DNA from 2 places in the Bacillus sp. FSL K6-3431 genome. Region 2 is predicted to be linked to the other one. Evidence: a T-box and tRNA genes for the amino acid it is inferred to sense, from the RefSeq annotation. Region 2 holds a T-box; the other holds one or more tRNA genes.
The links. The T-box of region 2 lies ahead of leuS (leucine--tRNA ligase). A T-box ahead of a tRNA ligase gene usually reads a tRNA of that ligase, here a tRNA-Leu.

Region 1: it encodes a tRNA-Leu, which carries the amino acid that the T-box ahead of leuS (leucine--tRNA ligase) is inferred to sense. The anticodon was not compared.

Annotation. Positions count from the first base shown of each region.
Region 1 covers NZ_JBBOCT010000001.1:3,391,144-3,398,021, forward strand. Annotated here, with positions in the region: rRNA gene MHB53_RS16380 (23S ribosomal RNA) at 1-1,074, shown strand, start outside; rRNA gene rrf (5S ribosomal RNA) at 1,214-1,329, shown strand; tRNA gene MHB53_RS16390 (tRNA-Val) at 1,463-1,538, shown strand; tRNA gene MHB53_RS16395 (tRNA-Thr) at 1,547-1,622, shown strand; tRNA gene MHB53_RS16400 (tRNA-Lys) at 1,664-1,739, shown strand; tRNA gene MHB53_RS16405 (tRNA-Leu) at 1,746-1,827, shown strand; tRNA gene MHB53_RS16410 (tRNA-Gly) at 1,898-1,972, shown strand; tRNA gene MHB53_RS16415 (tRNA-Leu) at 1,980-2,068, shown strand; tRNA gene MHB53_RS16420 (tRNA-Arg) at 2,076-2,152, shown strand; tRNA gene MHB53_RS16425 (tRNA-Pro) at 2,160-2,236, shown strand; tRNA gene MHB53_RS16430 (tRNA-Ala) at 2,255-2,330, shown strand; rRNA gene MHB53_RS16435 (16S ribosomal RNA) at 2,478-4,029, shown strand; tRNA gene MHB53_RS16440 (tRNA-Ile) at 4,124-4,200, shown strand; tRNA gene MHB53_RS16445 (tRNA-Ala) at 4,244-4,319, shown strand; rRNA gene MHB53_RS16450 (23S ribosomal RNA) at 4,472-6,878, shown strand, end outside.
Region 2 covers NZ_JBBOCT010000001.1:1,835,590-1,842,467, forward strand. Annotated here, with positions in the region: gene MHB53_RS09390 (sporulation protein Cse60) at 1-178, opposite strand, end outside; gene MHB53_RS09395 (rhodanese-like domain-containing protein) at 278-592, opposite strand; gene leuS (leucine--tRNA ligase) at 741-3,155, opposite strand; T-box leader at 3,245-3,479, opposite strand; gene MHB53_RS09405 (YpzI family protein) at 3,767-3,901, shown strand; gene MHB53_RS09410 (MDR family MFS transporter) at 3,936-5,120, opposite strand; gene MHB53_RS09415 (YtzC family protein) at 5,416-5,676, opposite strand; gene MHB53_RS09420 (class I SAM-dependent methyltransferase) at 5,936-6,508, shown strand.

The DNA.
Region 1 (6,878 bases), 1.6 Mb from region 2:
GACGCCTGCCCGGTGCTGGAAGGTTAAGAGGAGCGCTTAGACTTCGGTCGAAGGTGCGAATTGAAGCCCCAGTAAACGGCGGCCGTAACTATAACGGTCCTAAGGTAGCGAAATTCCTTGTCGGGTAAGTTCCGACCCGCACGAAAGGCGCAACGATCTGGGCACTGTCTCAACGAGAGACTCGGTGAAATTATAGTACCTGTGAAGATGCAGGTTACCCGCGACAGGACGGAAAGACCCCGTGGAGCTTTACTGCAGCCTGATATTGAATGTTGGTGCAGCTTGTACAGGATAGGTAGGAGCCGTAGAAACCGGAGCGCTAGCTTCGGTGGAGGCACTGGTGGGATACTACCCTTGCTGTACTGACATTCTAACCCGCAGCCGTGATCCGGCTGGGAGACAGTGTCTGGCAGGCAGTTTGACTGGGGCGGTCGCCTCCTAAAGAGTAACGGAGGCGCCCAAAGGTTCCCTCAGAATGGTTGGAAATCATTCGCAGAGTGTAAAGGCACAAGGGAGCTTGACTGCGAGACCTACAAGTCGAGCAGGGACGAAAGTCGGGCTTAGTGATCCGGTGGTTCCGCATGGAAGGGCCATCGCTCAACGGATAAAAGCTACCCCGGGGATAACAGGCTTATCTCCCCCAAGAGTTCACATCGACGGGGAGGTTTGGCACCTCGATGTCGGCTCATCGCATCCTGGGGCTGTAGTCGGTCCCAAGGGTTGGGCTGTTCGCCCATTAAAGCGGTACGCGAGCTGGGTTCAGAACGTCGTGAGACAGTTCGGTCCCTATCCGTCGTGGGCGCAGGAAATTTGAGAGGAGCTGTCCTTAGTACGAGAGGACCGGGATGGACGCACCGCTGGTGTACCAGTTGTTCCGCCAGGAGCATCGCTGGGTAGCTATGTGCGGCAGGGATAAGTGCTGAAAGCATCTAAGCATGAAGCCCCCCTCAAGATGAGATTTCCCATAGCGCAAGCTAGTAAGATCCCTGAAAGATGATCAGGTTGATAGGTCCGGCGTGGAAGTGTGGCGACACATGGAGCTGACGGATACTAATCGATCGAGGACTTAATCTAATATGAATCAAATCGATGTTTCACACGTTTACCTTCTCATTTATCTGGTTTTGAAAGAATGAAAAGTTCTTTTCAATGATCTTCTGTTAAGATCGTCACGTCATGTGGCAACACAGAAGTCAGCACATCCGTGTGCAAGTCTGGTGGCGATAGCGAAGAGGTCACACCCGTTCCCATCTCGAACACGGTAGTTAAGCTCTTCAGCGCCGATGGTAGTTGGGGGTTTCCCCCTGCAAGAGCAGGACGTTGCCAGGCGAAATGATATTTTTTGAAATGTTGTTTTAGAAGAAATAAACACTTATAAGGAAACGACCGAGAAATTAAGGGAGTCAACAAGTGTGTAATTGAAAAAAATGAAGTTTATGTACCTTATGATTATTTTTAAAATGGAGGATTAGCTCAGCTGGGAGAGCATCTGCCTTACAAGCAGAGGGTCGGCGGTTCGAACCCGTCATCCTCCACCATTTTCATTGCCGGCCTAGCTCAATTGGTAGAGCAACTGACTTGTAATCAGTAGGTTGGGGGTTCAAGTCCTCTGGCCGGCACCAGTTTTTTAATGTTAAATTATAAAAGGATATATGTTATGTACGAGCCATTAGCTCAGTTGGTAGAGCATCTGACTTTTAATCAGAGGGTCGCAGGTTCGAATCCTGCATGGCTCACCATTTTATGCGGGTGTGGTGGAACTGGCAGACACGCTAGACTTAGGATCTAGTGCCGCAAGGCGTGGGGGTTCGACTCCCTTCACCCGCACTTAATTAATATCTGCTAAGGGCAATTATGTCCTATAAACTATGCAGGTTCTAAAATGCCAATTTCAAACGCGGAAGTAGTTCAGTGGTAGAACATCACCTTGCCAAGGTGGGGGTCGCGGGTTCGAATCCCGTCTTCCGCTCCAAAGTAGTGCCGGGGTGGCGGAACTGGCAGACGCACAGGACTTAAAATCCTGCGGTAGGTGACTACCGTACCGGTTCGATTCCGGTTCTCGGCACCATTTATATGCGCCCGTAGCTCAATTGGATAGAGCGTCTGACTACGGATCAGAAGGTTGTGGATTCGACTTCTGCCGGGCGCGCCATTTAAAACGGGAAGTAGCTCAGCTTGGTAGAGCACTTGGTTTGGGACCAAGGGGTCGCAGGTTCGAATCCTGTCTTCCCGACCACTTTCAATAGATTTTAATGGGGCCTTAGCTCAGCTGGGAGAGCGCCTGCCTTGCACGCAGGAGGTCAACGGTTCGATCCCGTTAGGCTCCACCAAAAGAATGTGTTGACAAATGCTTTTAATAGTGATATTATAGATAAGTCGCAATCAGAAGGCAGAAAATAAGTTTGATCTTTGAAAACTGAACGAAACAAAACGTCAAAAAGTAATACATGTAAGACCAGCAAATGAGCTACAAACACTTTAACGAGAGTTTGATCCTGGCTCAGGACGAACGCTGGCGGCGTGCCTAATACATGCAAGTCGAGCGAATGGAAGGGAGCTTGCTCCCGGAAGTTAGCGGCGGACGGGTGAGTAACACGTGGGCAACCTGCCTGTAAGACTGGGATAACTTCGGGAAACCGGAGCTAATACCGGATAATTTCTTTCTTCTCATGGAGGAAGGTTGAAAGATGGCTTCGGCTATCACTTACAGATGGGCCCGCGGCGCATTAGCTAGTTGGTGAGATAACGGCTCACCAAGGCAACGATGCGTAGCCGACCTGAGAGGGTGATCGGCCACACTGGGACTGAGACACGGCCCAGACTCCTACGGGAGGCAGCAGTAGGGAATCTTCCGCAATGGACGAAAGTCTGACGGAGCAACGCCGCGTGAGTGATGAAGGTTTTCGGATCGTAAAACTCTGTTGTCAGGGAAGAACAAGTATCGGAGTAACTGCCGGTACCTTGACGGTACCTGACCAGAAAGCCACGGCTAACTACGTGCCAGCAGCCGCGGTAATACGTAGGTGGCAAGCGTTGTCCGGAATTATTGGGCGTAAAGCGCGCGCAGGCGGTCCTTTAAGTCTGATGTGAAAGCCCACGGCTCAACCGTGGAAGGTCATTGGAAACTGGGGGACTTGAGTGCAGAAGAGAAGAGCGGAATTCCACGTGTAGCGGTGAAATGCGTAGAGATGTGGAGGAACACCAGTGGCGAAGGCGGCTCTTTGGTCTGTAACTGACGCTGAGGCGCGAAAGCGTGGGGAGCAAACAGGATTAGATACCCTGGTAGTCCACGCCGTAAACGATGAGTGCTAAGTGTTAGAGGGTTTCCGCCCTTTAGTGCTGCAGTTAACGCATTAAGCACTCCGCCTGGGGAGTACGGCCGCAAGGCTGAAACTCAAAGGAATTGACGGGGGCCCGCACAAGCGGTGGAGCATGTGGTTTAATTCGAAGCAACGCGAAGAACCTTACCAGGTCTTGACATCCTCTGACCACCCTAGAGATAGGGATTTCCCCTTCGGGGGACAGAGTGACAGGTGGTGCATGGTTGTCGTCAGCTCGTGTCGTGAGATGTTGGGTTAAGTCCCGCAACGAGCGCAACCCTTAATCTTAGTTGCCAGCATTCAGTTGGGCACTCTAAGGTGACTGCCGGTGACAAACCGGAGGAAGGTGGGGATGACGTCAAATCATCATGCCCCTTATGACCTGGGCTACACACGTGCTACAATGGATGGTACAAAGGGTTGCAAGACCGCGAGGTTTAGCTAATCCCATAAAACCATTCTCAGTTCGGATTGCAGGCTGCAACTCGCCTGCATGAAGCCGGAATCGCTAGTAATCGTGGATCAGCATGCCACGGTGAATACGTTCCCGGGCCTTGTACACACCGCCCGTCACACCACGAGAGTTTGTAACACCCGAAGTCGGTGGGGTAACCCTTACGGGAGCCAGCCGCCGAAGGTGGGACAGATGATTGGGGTGAAGTCGTAACAAGGTAGCCGTATCGGAAGGTGCGGCTGGATCACCTCCTTTCTAAGGAAACTGTTGGCCGCGGTGCCAACATAAACAGACGTTTTTGTTTCGTTCAGTTTTGAGAGGTCGAACTCTCTTACCATTCACACAATGTGGGCCTGTAGCTCAGCTGGTTAGAGCACACGCCTGATAAGCGTGAGGTCGGTGGTTCGAGTCCACTCAGGCCCACCATCCCACATTTGTTTATTTGAAATGGGGATATTTCTAATTTAATGGGGCCTTAGCTCAGCTGGGAGAGCGCCTGCCTTGCACGCAGGAGGTCAGCGGTTCGATCCCGCTAGGCTCCACCAAATACTTTCGTTCTTTGAAAACCAGATAAAATGAGAAGCAATAAACCGAGAAACATCACCTTATGGATTTATCCGTAAGTATGTATGACCTTTTTTTATGATCAGGCAATGAGAAGCTGACGCAGCAATGCATCGCTTATCATGGACCAAATGATTAAGTTAGAAAGGGCGCATGGTGGATGCCTTGGCACTAGGAGCCGATGAAGGACGGGACTAACACCGATATGCTTCGGGGAGCTGTAAGCAAGCGTTATATCCGAAGATTTCCGAATGGGGAAACCCACTGCTCGTAATGGAGTAGTATCTATTTCTGAATACATAGGAAATAGAAGGCAGACCCGGGGAACTGAAACATCTAAGTACCCGGAGGAAGAGAAAGAAACATCGATTCCCTGAGTAGCGGCGAGCGAAACGGGAAAAGCCCAAACCAAGAGGCTTGCCTCTTGGGGTTGTAGGACACTCTATACGGAGTTACAAAGGAACGGGGTAGACGAAGAGGCCTGGAAAGGCCCGCCAGAGAAGGTAACAGCCCTGTAATCGAAACTTCGTTCCCTCCAGAGTGGATCCTGAGTACGGCGGGACACGAGAAATCCCGTCGGAATCTGGGAGGACCATCTCCCAAGGCTAAATACTCCCTAGTGACCGATAGTGAACCAGTACCGTGAGGGAAAGGTGAAAAGCACCCCGGAAGGGGAGTGAAATAGATCCTGAAACCATGTGCCTACAAGTAGTCAGAGCGCGTTAATGCGTGATGGCGTGCCTTTTGTAGAATGAACCGGCGAGTTACGATTTCATGCAAGGTTAAGTTGAAGAGACGGAGCCGCAGCGAAAGCGAGTCTGAATAGGGCGAATAAGTATGAGGTCGTAGACCCGAAACCAGGTGATCTACCCATGTCCAGGGTGAAGGTAAGGTAACACTTACTGGAGGCCCGAACCCACGTACGTTGAAAAGTGCGGGGATGAGGTGTGGGTAGCGGTGAAATTCCAATCGAACCTGGAGATAGCTGGTTCTCTCCGAAATAGCTTTAGGGCTAGCCTCATGGTTAGAGTCTTGGAGGTAGAGCACTGTTTGGACTAGGGGCCCTCAACGGGTTACCGAATTCAGACAAACTCCGAATGCCAAAGACTTATCCATGGGAGTCAGACTGCGAGTGATAAGATCCGTAGTCGAGAGGGAAACAACCCAGACCGCCAGCTAAGGTCCCAAAGTATACGTTAAGTGGAAAAGGATGTGGAGTTGCTTAGACAACCAGGATGTTGGCTCAGAAGCAGCCATCATTTAAAGAGTGCGTAATAGCTCACTGGTCGAGTGACTCTGCGCCGAAAATGTACCGGGGCTAAACGTATCACCGAAGCTGCGGATTGACACCTCTGGTGTCAATGGTAGGAGAGCGTTCTAAGGGCTGTGAAGCTAGACCGGAAGGACTAGTGGAGCGCTTAGAAGTGAGAATGCCGGTATGAGTAGCGAAAGAAGGGTGAGAATCCCTTCCACCGAATGCCCAAGGTTTCCTGAGGAAGGCTCGTCCGCTCAGGGTTAGTCGGGGCCTAAGCCGAGGCCGAAAGGCGTAGGCGATGGATAACAGGTTGATATTCCTGTACCACCTTATTTCCGTTTGAGTAATGGGGGGACGCAGGAGGATAAGGTAAGCGCGCTGCTGGATATGCGCGTCCAAGCAGGTAGGCTGGAGTGGAGGTAAATCCTTCACTCTAAGGCTGAGCTGTGATGGCGAGGGAAATTTAGTACCGAAGTTCCTGATTCCACACTGCCAAGAAAAGCCTCTAGCGAGGAAATAGGTGCCCGTACCGCAAACCGACACAGGTAGGCGAGGAGAGAATCCTAAGGTGATCGAGAGAACTCTCGTTAAGGAACTCGGCAAAATCACCCCGTAACTTCGGGAGAAGGGGTGCTCATTTGGGTGAATAGCCCAGATGAGCCGCAGTGAATAGGCCCAGGCGACTGTTTAGCAAAAACACAGGTCTCTGCGAAGCCGCAAGGCGAAGTATAGGGGCTGACGCCTGCCCGGTGCTGGAAGGTTAAGAGGAGCGCTTAGACTTCGGTCGAAGGTGCGAATTGAAGCCCCAGTAAACGGCGGCCGTAACTATAACGGTCCTAAGGTAGCGAAATTCCTTGTCGGGTAAGTTCCGACCCGCACGAAAGGCGCAACGATCTGGGCACTGTCTCAACGAGAGACTCGGTGAAATTATAGTACCTGTGAAGATGCAGGTTACCCGCGACAGGACGGAAAGACCCCGTGGAGCTTTACTGCAGCCTGATATTGAATGTTGGTGCAGCTTGTACAGGATAGGTAGGAGCCGTAGAAACCGGAGCGCTAGCTTCGGTGGAGGCACTGGTGGGATACTACCCTTGCTGTACTGACATTCTAACCCGCAGCCGTGATCCGGCTGGGAGACAGTGTCTGGCAGGCAGTTTGACTGGGGCGGTCGCCTCCTAAAGAGTAACGGAGGCGCCCAAAGGTTCCCTCAGAATGGTTGGAAATCATTCGCAGAGTGTAAAGGCACAAGGGAGCTTGACTGCGAGACCTACAAGTCGAGCAGGGA
Region 2 (6,878 bases):
TCACATACAATACCATCGCGCTGAAGCAGTATATTTGCTCCGCACTAGCCTCACCAATCGCTGCTACATGGTATTTGATATCAATAATATCTCTTGTTCCCAACTCGCCAAGAAACTTATTCATTTCCTCTTCAAGATCCTGCTCGTGTTCACAATCAAATAGCTTTACTTGCATCATCAGAATCACCTCTTTATGAGAAGTATATCCAAAAGTCTAAATATTCAATACAAAAATAAAAAAACGATTTTCGAATGATCCAAAAATCGCTTTTTCCTATTATAGTTTCGGTTTCTCAGTTCCTGTCCACTCGAGCATTCCACCAACCATATTTGTTACATCGTATCCTTGTTCCCGCAAATAATCACAAACTCTTCCGCTACGTCCACCTGATCTGCAAACAAGGATATATTCTTTTTCTTTATCTAATTGATCTAAACGCTCTGGAATATCACCCATTTTAATATGTAAAGCCTCGGGTATCATCCCTTCCGCAACTTCATCATCTTCTCGAACATCTATTAAATTCAATGTTCCTCCACTTTGGAGTTGATTCTTTACCTCTTCTGGAGTAATCGTTTTGATTTCAGCCATTCATCTTCACCCTTTCTATTGATATAGAATAAATTCCATTATACCAAAACAACACGCTACAAGCTTTTAATTACAACTACGTTTCCATTTTGGTGGGTTTATATTTTCACGTGAAAACGACCCTCAATGCTCTGAGGGTCGCCATTCATTAATTCGCTACAATATTTACTAACTTCCCAGGCACTGCAATTACTTTCCGGATTGTTTTTCCTTCTATCATGATCTTCACTTTTTCGTCGTTCACAGCAATCTTCTCTAGCTGTTCACGAGTTAATTCACGTGAAATCATCATTTTTGCTCTAACCTTGCCGTTAATTTGTACAACGACTTCTACTTCATCGTCGATAAGTTTATTTTCATCATACACGGGCCAAGCTTCATAAGTTAATGTTTCTTCATGGCCAAGCTTTTGCCATAATTCTTCACTAATATGCGGACAAATTGGCGCCAACATTTTAACAAAACCTTCGATGTAATCTTTTGGCAAAATGTCCGATTTATATCCTTCATTAATAAATACCATCAGTTGAGAAATAGCTGTATTAAAGCCTAGTGTCTCGTAATCTTCCGTCACTTTTTTCACAGTTTGATGATATACTTTTTCCAGTTCAGTACCAGATCCTGAGCGTACCTTTTCAGATATGCTACCATCTTCATTTACAAGTAAGCGCCATACTCTGTCAAGGAAACGGCGTGCTCCATCAAGTCCTGTTGCTGACCAGGCGATCGATGAATCAAGTGGTCCCATAAACATTTCATACAAGCGAAGCGTGTCTGCACCATGACTTTCTACAATATGATCAGGATTGACCACATTACCTTTTGACTTACTCATTTTTTCATTATTTTCTCCAAGAATCATACCTTGGTTAAAAAGCTTTTGGAATGGCTCTTTTGTTGGAACAATACCAATATCATATAAAAATTTATGCCAGAATCTTGCATATAATAAGTGAAGGACTGCATGCTCCGCACCGCCAATATAAATATCAACTGGAAGCCATTTTTTTAATAATTCTTCGTCTGCCAATGCTTTATCATTATCTGGATCGATATAACGAAGATAATACCAACAGCTTCCCGCCCATTGTGGCATTGTATTTGTTTCGCGGCGGCCTTTCTTGCCTGTCACTGGATCTTCAACATTAAGCCAGTCAGAAATATTTGCAAGTGGTGATTCACCTGTACCTGATGGCTTGATTTCATTTGTCACCGGTAAAATGACTGGAAGTTGTTCATCTGGCACACCAGTCATCGTTCCATCCTCCCAATGAATGATCGGTATCGGTTCACCCCAATAGCGTTGACGGCTAAATAACCAATCGCGAAGGCGGTATGTTATTTTCTTCGTTCCAACATTTTTCTTCTCAAGCCAGTCAATCATCACTTTAATTGCTTCGGCTTTATTCATGCCATCAAGGAAGTCTGAATTAACATGCGCACCATCACCTGTATAAACTGATTCTTCTATATCTCCACCAGCAACGACTTCTTTAATTTCTAAGCCAAATTCCTTAGCAAATTCGTAGTCACGTTCATCATGCGCTGGAACAGCCATGATCGCACCAGTTCCATACGACATAAGTACATAGTCGGCAATCCAAATTGGCATTTTTTCGCCATTCACAGGATTCACCGCATAAGCACCCGTAAATACACCCGTTTTTTCTTTAGCAAGATCTGTTCTCATTAAATCACTTTTTGATTTTACTTCTTCAATATAAGCCTCGACAGCCTTTTTCTGCTCAAAACTAGTAATTTTATTAACAAATGGATGCTCCGGTGCTAATACTGCATATGTTGCGCCGAATAGCGTATCTGGACGTGTTGTAAATACAGAAAATGTTTCGGCAAAACCATCGATTCCGAACGTCACTTCTGCCCCTTCTGAACGACCAATCCAATTCCGTTGCATATCTTTGATACTCTCAGGCCAGTCAAGTTCTTCCAAGTCTTCAAGTAAACGATCAGCATATTTTGTAATCCTTAAGATCCATTGTCTCATCGGGCGTCGTTCAACCGGGTGCCCACCTCGTTCACTTTTCCCATCAATGACTTCTTCATTAGCAAGCACTGTTCCAAGTGCTGGGCACCAATTCACAGGCACTTCATCTACATATGCAAGCCCTTTTTCAAACAATTTCAGAAAAATCCACTGCGTCCATTTATAATAGCCAGGATCAGTTGTATTAATTTCGCGGTCCCAATCATAAGAAAAACCTAGTGATTTAATTTGTCTTTTGAATGTTTCAATATTGTGTTGCGTAAATTCAGCCGGATCATTCCCTGTATCTAGCGCATATTGCTCAGCCGGTAGACCAAACGCGTCCCATCCCATCGGGTGTAGTACATTGTAACCTTGCATCCGTTTCAAACGTGAAAGAATATCTGTCGCTGTATAACCTTCTGGATGACCGACGTGTAATCCAGATCCAGATGGATACGGGAACATATCCAGTGCATAAAATTTCTCTCCCTCGCCATTAGCATCCGTTTTATATGTTTTGTTTTCTTCCCAATACTGCTGCCATTTCTGTTCAATTTTATGATGGCTAAAACCCATGTTAGTGCCTCCTAAGTGATATTAAATAATTGTGTAATGCGCTTAAATCTAAAAATAAAAACAGAAAAACCCCTCATCCCAAAGAAACTTCTTGGGACGAAAGGTTTGAATTCTCCCGCGGTACCACCCATATTAGTGTAATTTACACTCGCTTTATCATCCTTAACGCGGAATACGGTACATATTACTAGGATTTTTATTCGATATCCTTTCACATGCACAACTATAAAGGCGAGTTCATGATCATCCCGATTGGCTCGCACCTTCCGCCAATTCTCTTCTTACAGGAAAAAATCACTACTGATCCTTTGTTACTGTTTCGTCTATATCTACTATGTATTCCCTATTGTAGATAATTTTAGACATAAATTCAAGTCCAATTAGATTGTATTTCACAACTTTCATCTCCACGAAGTGAAACCTCTCGACTGTTAATGGTGCATGTGAACTCATTTAAGCAAGCCGAATCACATGGGAATTCCCCACCTACGCTTCGCTTTGAGTTGGGGATCTTTATATATAGATTATAAAGATAGAAGAATTAGCTGTGTTTATAATCAGTAAGTATAAATATGTCCTGCTCGGAAACCTTATATATAGAGGTGATGAGAATGGGAAGAGATAGACAGGAAAAAAAGCTAAAAGAAATGAAAAAAGTTGAATCAGATCGTGATCAAGCCTTACATTATGGTGGTGCAACGAGGCTTGAAAAACCGGGCGAAAAGGGAAAAGTCATAAGCGAATAATATAACTTTAATTTCCAGACAAGCAATAGTCGAGCTATTGCTTGTTTGATTGTAACTCATTAGCTTTAAGCGGTCGATCGTAAAAACAAGCCAAAATTAGCGCAACCAAGAGTAACCCAATTAAAAATCCAAACAAAACAGGCATTCCATACATATCAACAAGAACACCGCCAAGCACTGGGCCTATCATCCTGCCACCTGTGGCCGTACTATTGACAATTCCTTGGTAAAATCCTTCTCTACCTTTTGGCGCTAGCTGATTAGCTACTGTTGGTACAACTGGCCAAACAAGCATTTCACCCATTGTTAAAATAAGCATTGCAGCTAGAAAACCTTTAAAATCACTAGCGATTCCAGCCACTCCAAAAGAAATAATAAAAATGCCAATCCCAACTAAAATTTGCCCTTTTAAACGATTACTGTAATTTCGAAGAGCCCATTGTAATACCGGCTGTGCAAGTACAATCAATGCACCATTTATCGTCCAAAGAACACTGTATTGTTTCAATGAAATATTTACGGCCTGTGTGTAAGCAGCAATCGTTGATTGCCATTGGACATAAGCTACCCAACCAAGAAAATAAACAGCACATAGAATCATGAGCGCATATAGTTTATGTTTGTTTTTAATTGGTTTTCTTTGTTGTATTACGTTTGTTTGCGGCAGCTGTTGACCTGCGATATTTTTATAGCCAAATAAGGCAATGAATAAAAAGACAATATACATCAATAAATTTGCTAAGAAAATATAGTCGAAGGAGTAAGATGCAACAAAACCACCAAGCGCTGATCCAATTGCCACCCCAGCATTTTGCGCTACATAAACAGCATTAAATGCTTTTCTACCACCTTCCTTCCATACAAAGCCTGCCATAGCAAACATTGATGGAAAAATAATTCCGCTCCCAAAACCGATTATAATCAAAAAAATCACATAATGTGGCCATCCATGCCAAAAAGTTAACCCGGTAAGCGCTACGACCGAAATGATAATGCCGAGCATGATTGATCGATATCCACCTAATTTATCATATAAAAATCCTCCCAATAAATTTCCAATAACGCTGCCTCCTGAATTTAGCATTAACACGAAACCGGCAATAGACAAAGATTTCCCTAAATGATCATGTATATAAATAGCATTTAATGGCCACAAAAACGATGCACCTGTTACATTTACAAGCATCCCGATTACTAACAGCCATAAGGCTTTCGGCATGTAATTCATCAACCTTTCCAAACAGATATTTCGATAACCTAAGCAATTTTAGACCTTTCCATGAAGTGGCGCAAGTGAATTATTCGCGAAATATAATAAAAGTAAATTCAGTTAACTTATATGTAAAATAAATTGCGCTACACGGGATTCTTGAGTGTTGATTTCCGTTCTAGATACTCGCTTTCCGCGATTATAGCTCCTTCTTTAAAGCGCTGATATGACATATAAAGAATGGCACATCGGGTTACCCCCTAGTGCCATTCTCCATGTTACCTCTATAACCTAAAGCGGATGATTACGATCTGAGGATCATATTATTCTGCAACTGCTGCACCTTTAGTCGGGCACGATAAAGCTGTTCTCTTTGTTGTGCGTTAGAACTGTCCGAGAGTTTTTCAAGATCTTTAACGGCTACTTCAAGTTGCTCCTGTGCTTCGCCGAATTCCACATCATAATAATGTTCTTGTCTATTCGCTAGATCTTGTTGCTCCTGTGCGACAAGAATGGCTGATTCACACCGATTCAAACAGTCTTCAATCGATTGACGAGTTGCCATGGATATCCACCTCTCATCCGCTTTTTGAATATGCTTTTTACATAACACATTCCTTTGTAGTTTGTTCTCAAAAGTGTAAAGCTATGTTACAATTTTTTTGATATGAGAAGAAAACTGTCTTCCCATTAATGTAGTCGAATATTTAGCAGTTTAAAAAATATATTTGGGTTGACTTCGAATAGTAAGCGATGAATTCATTTGATGTGGAATTGAATGGCTAGTAAATGAAATTTTACGATAACAAAGAGGAGATATTATTATGAACTTACCTCGTGTACTGGAATTTGCACGAATGATTTTACAAACGAGCGTAAATATTGGAGATATTGTCGTCGATGCCACAATTGGAAATGGCCATGATACTTTGTTTTTGGCAAAGCTCATTGGTCAAACAGGGCATGTATATGGTTTTGACATTCAAGAAGCAGCAATTATTCAAACAAACCTTCGACTTAATAGAGATAATTTAAGTGAACGCACCACCCTTTTCCAACGCGGACATGAACAATTACTTGCTATGATTCCAGAACATGATCAAAGAAAGATTACCGGAGCTATTCTCAATCTTGGCTATTTACCAAAAGGCGACAAATCGATTGTCACGAATCCAGATACGACAATTTCCGCCGTCGAGCAATTACTAACTGTAATGTCTAAAGGAGGAACAATTGTCTTGGTTGTGTATTCTGGTCATCCTCAAGGTGCGGAAGAACGGGATGTATTGCTCCAATACGTAAAAGATCTTGAGCAAGAAAAAGCTCATGTTTTACAATACGGTTTCATCAATCAAAGAAATAGTCCGCCATTTATCATTGCCATAGAAAAAAAGTAACCTTAGTGATAATCCATTGAATTGGTATTATTATTATGAAATATATTGGACAGAAGAAAAGTAGGCACTTAAAAGTTCTATAGGTACCTTATAGCATCCGTGATTTGTAGGTATTAGATGGTACAATACTCCATGGAAGCCAAAGGGTAAGGGGAAAATGGAAGATCGTGACTTTTTTTATGAGGAATTCATATTGTTAATATTTACGTTAACAAATTTTGTTTTTGCGGATAGTTATGGAAACTAAGTCTAGTTTTATCTTAATAAACGTACTTAATTTGAAAAGATTAACATGAACTGATATAAAATCGAAATTCCCTGTTTTGGTCGGCCTCGGCCATTTTTTGAACGCGTACTTGTAGGAATTCCG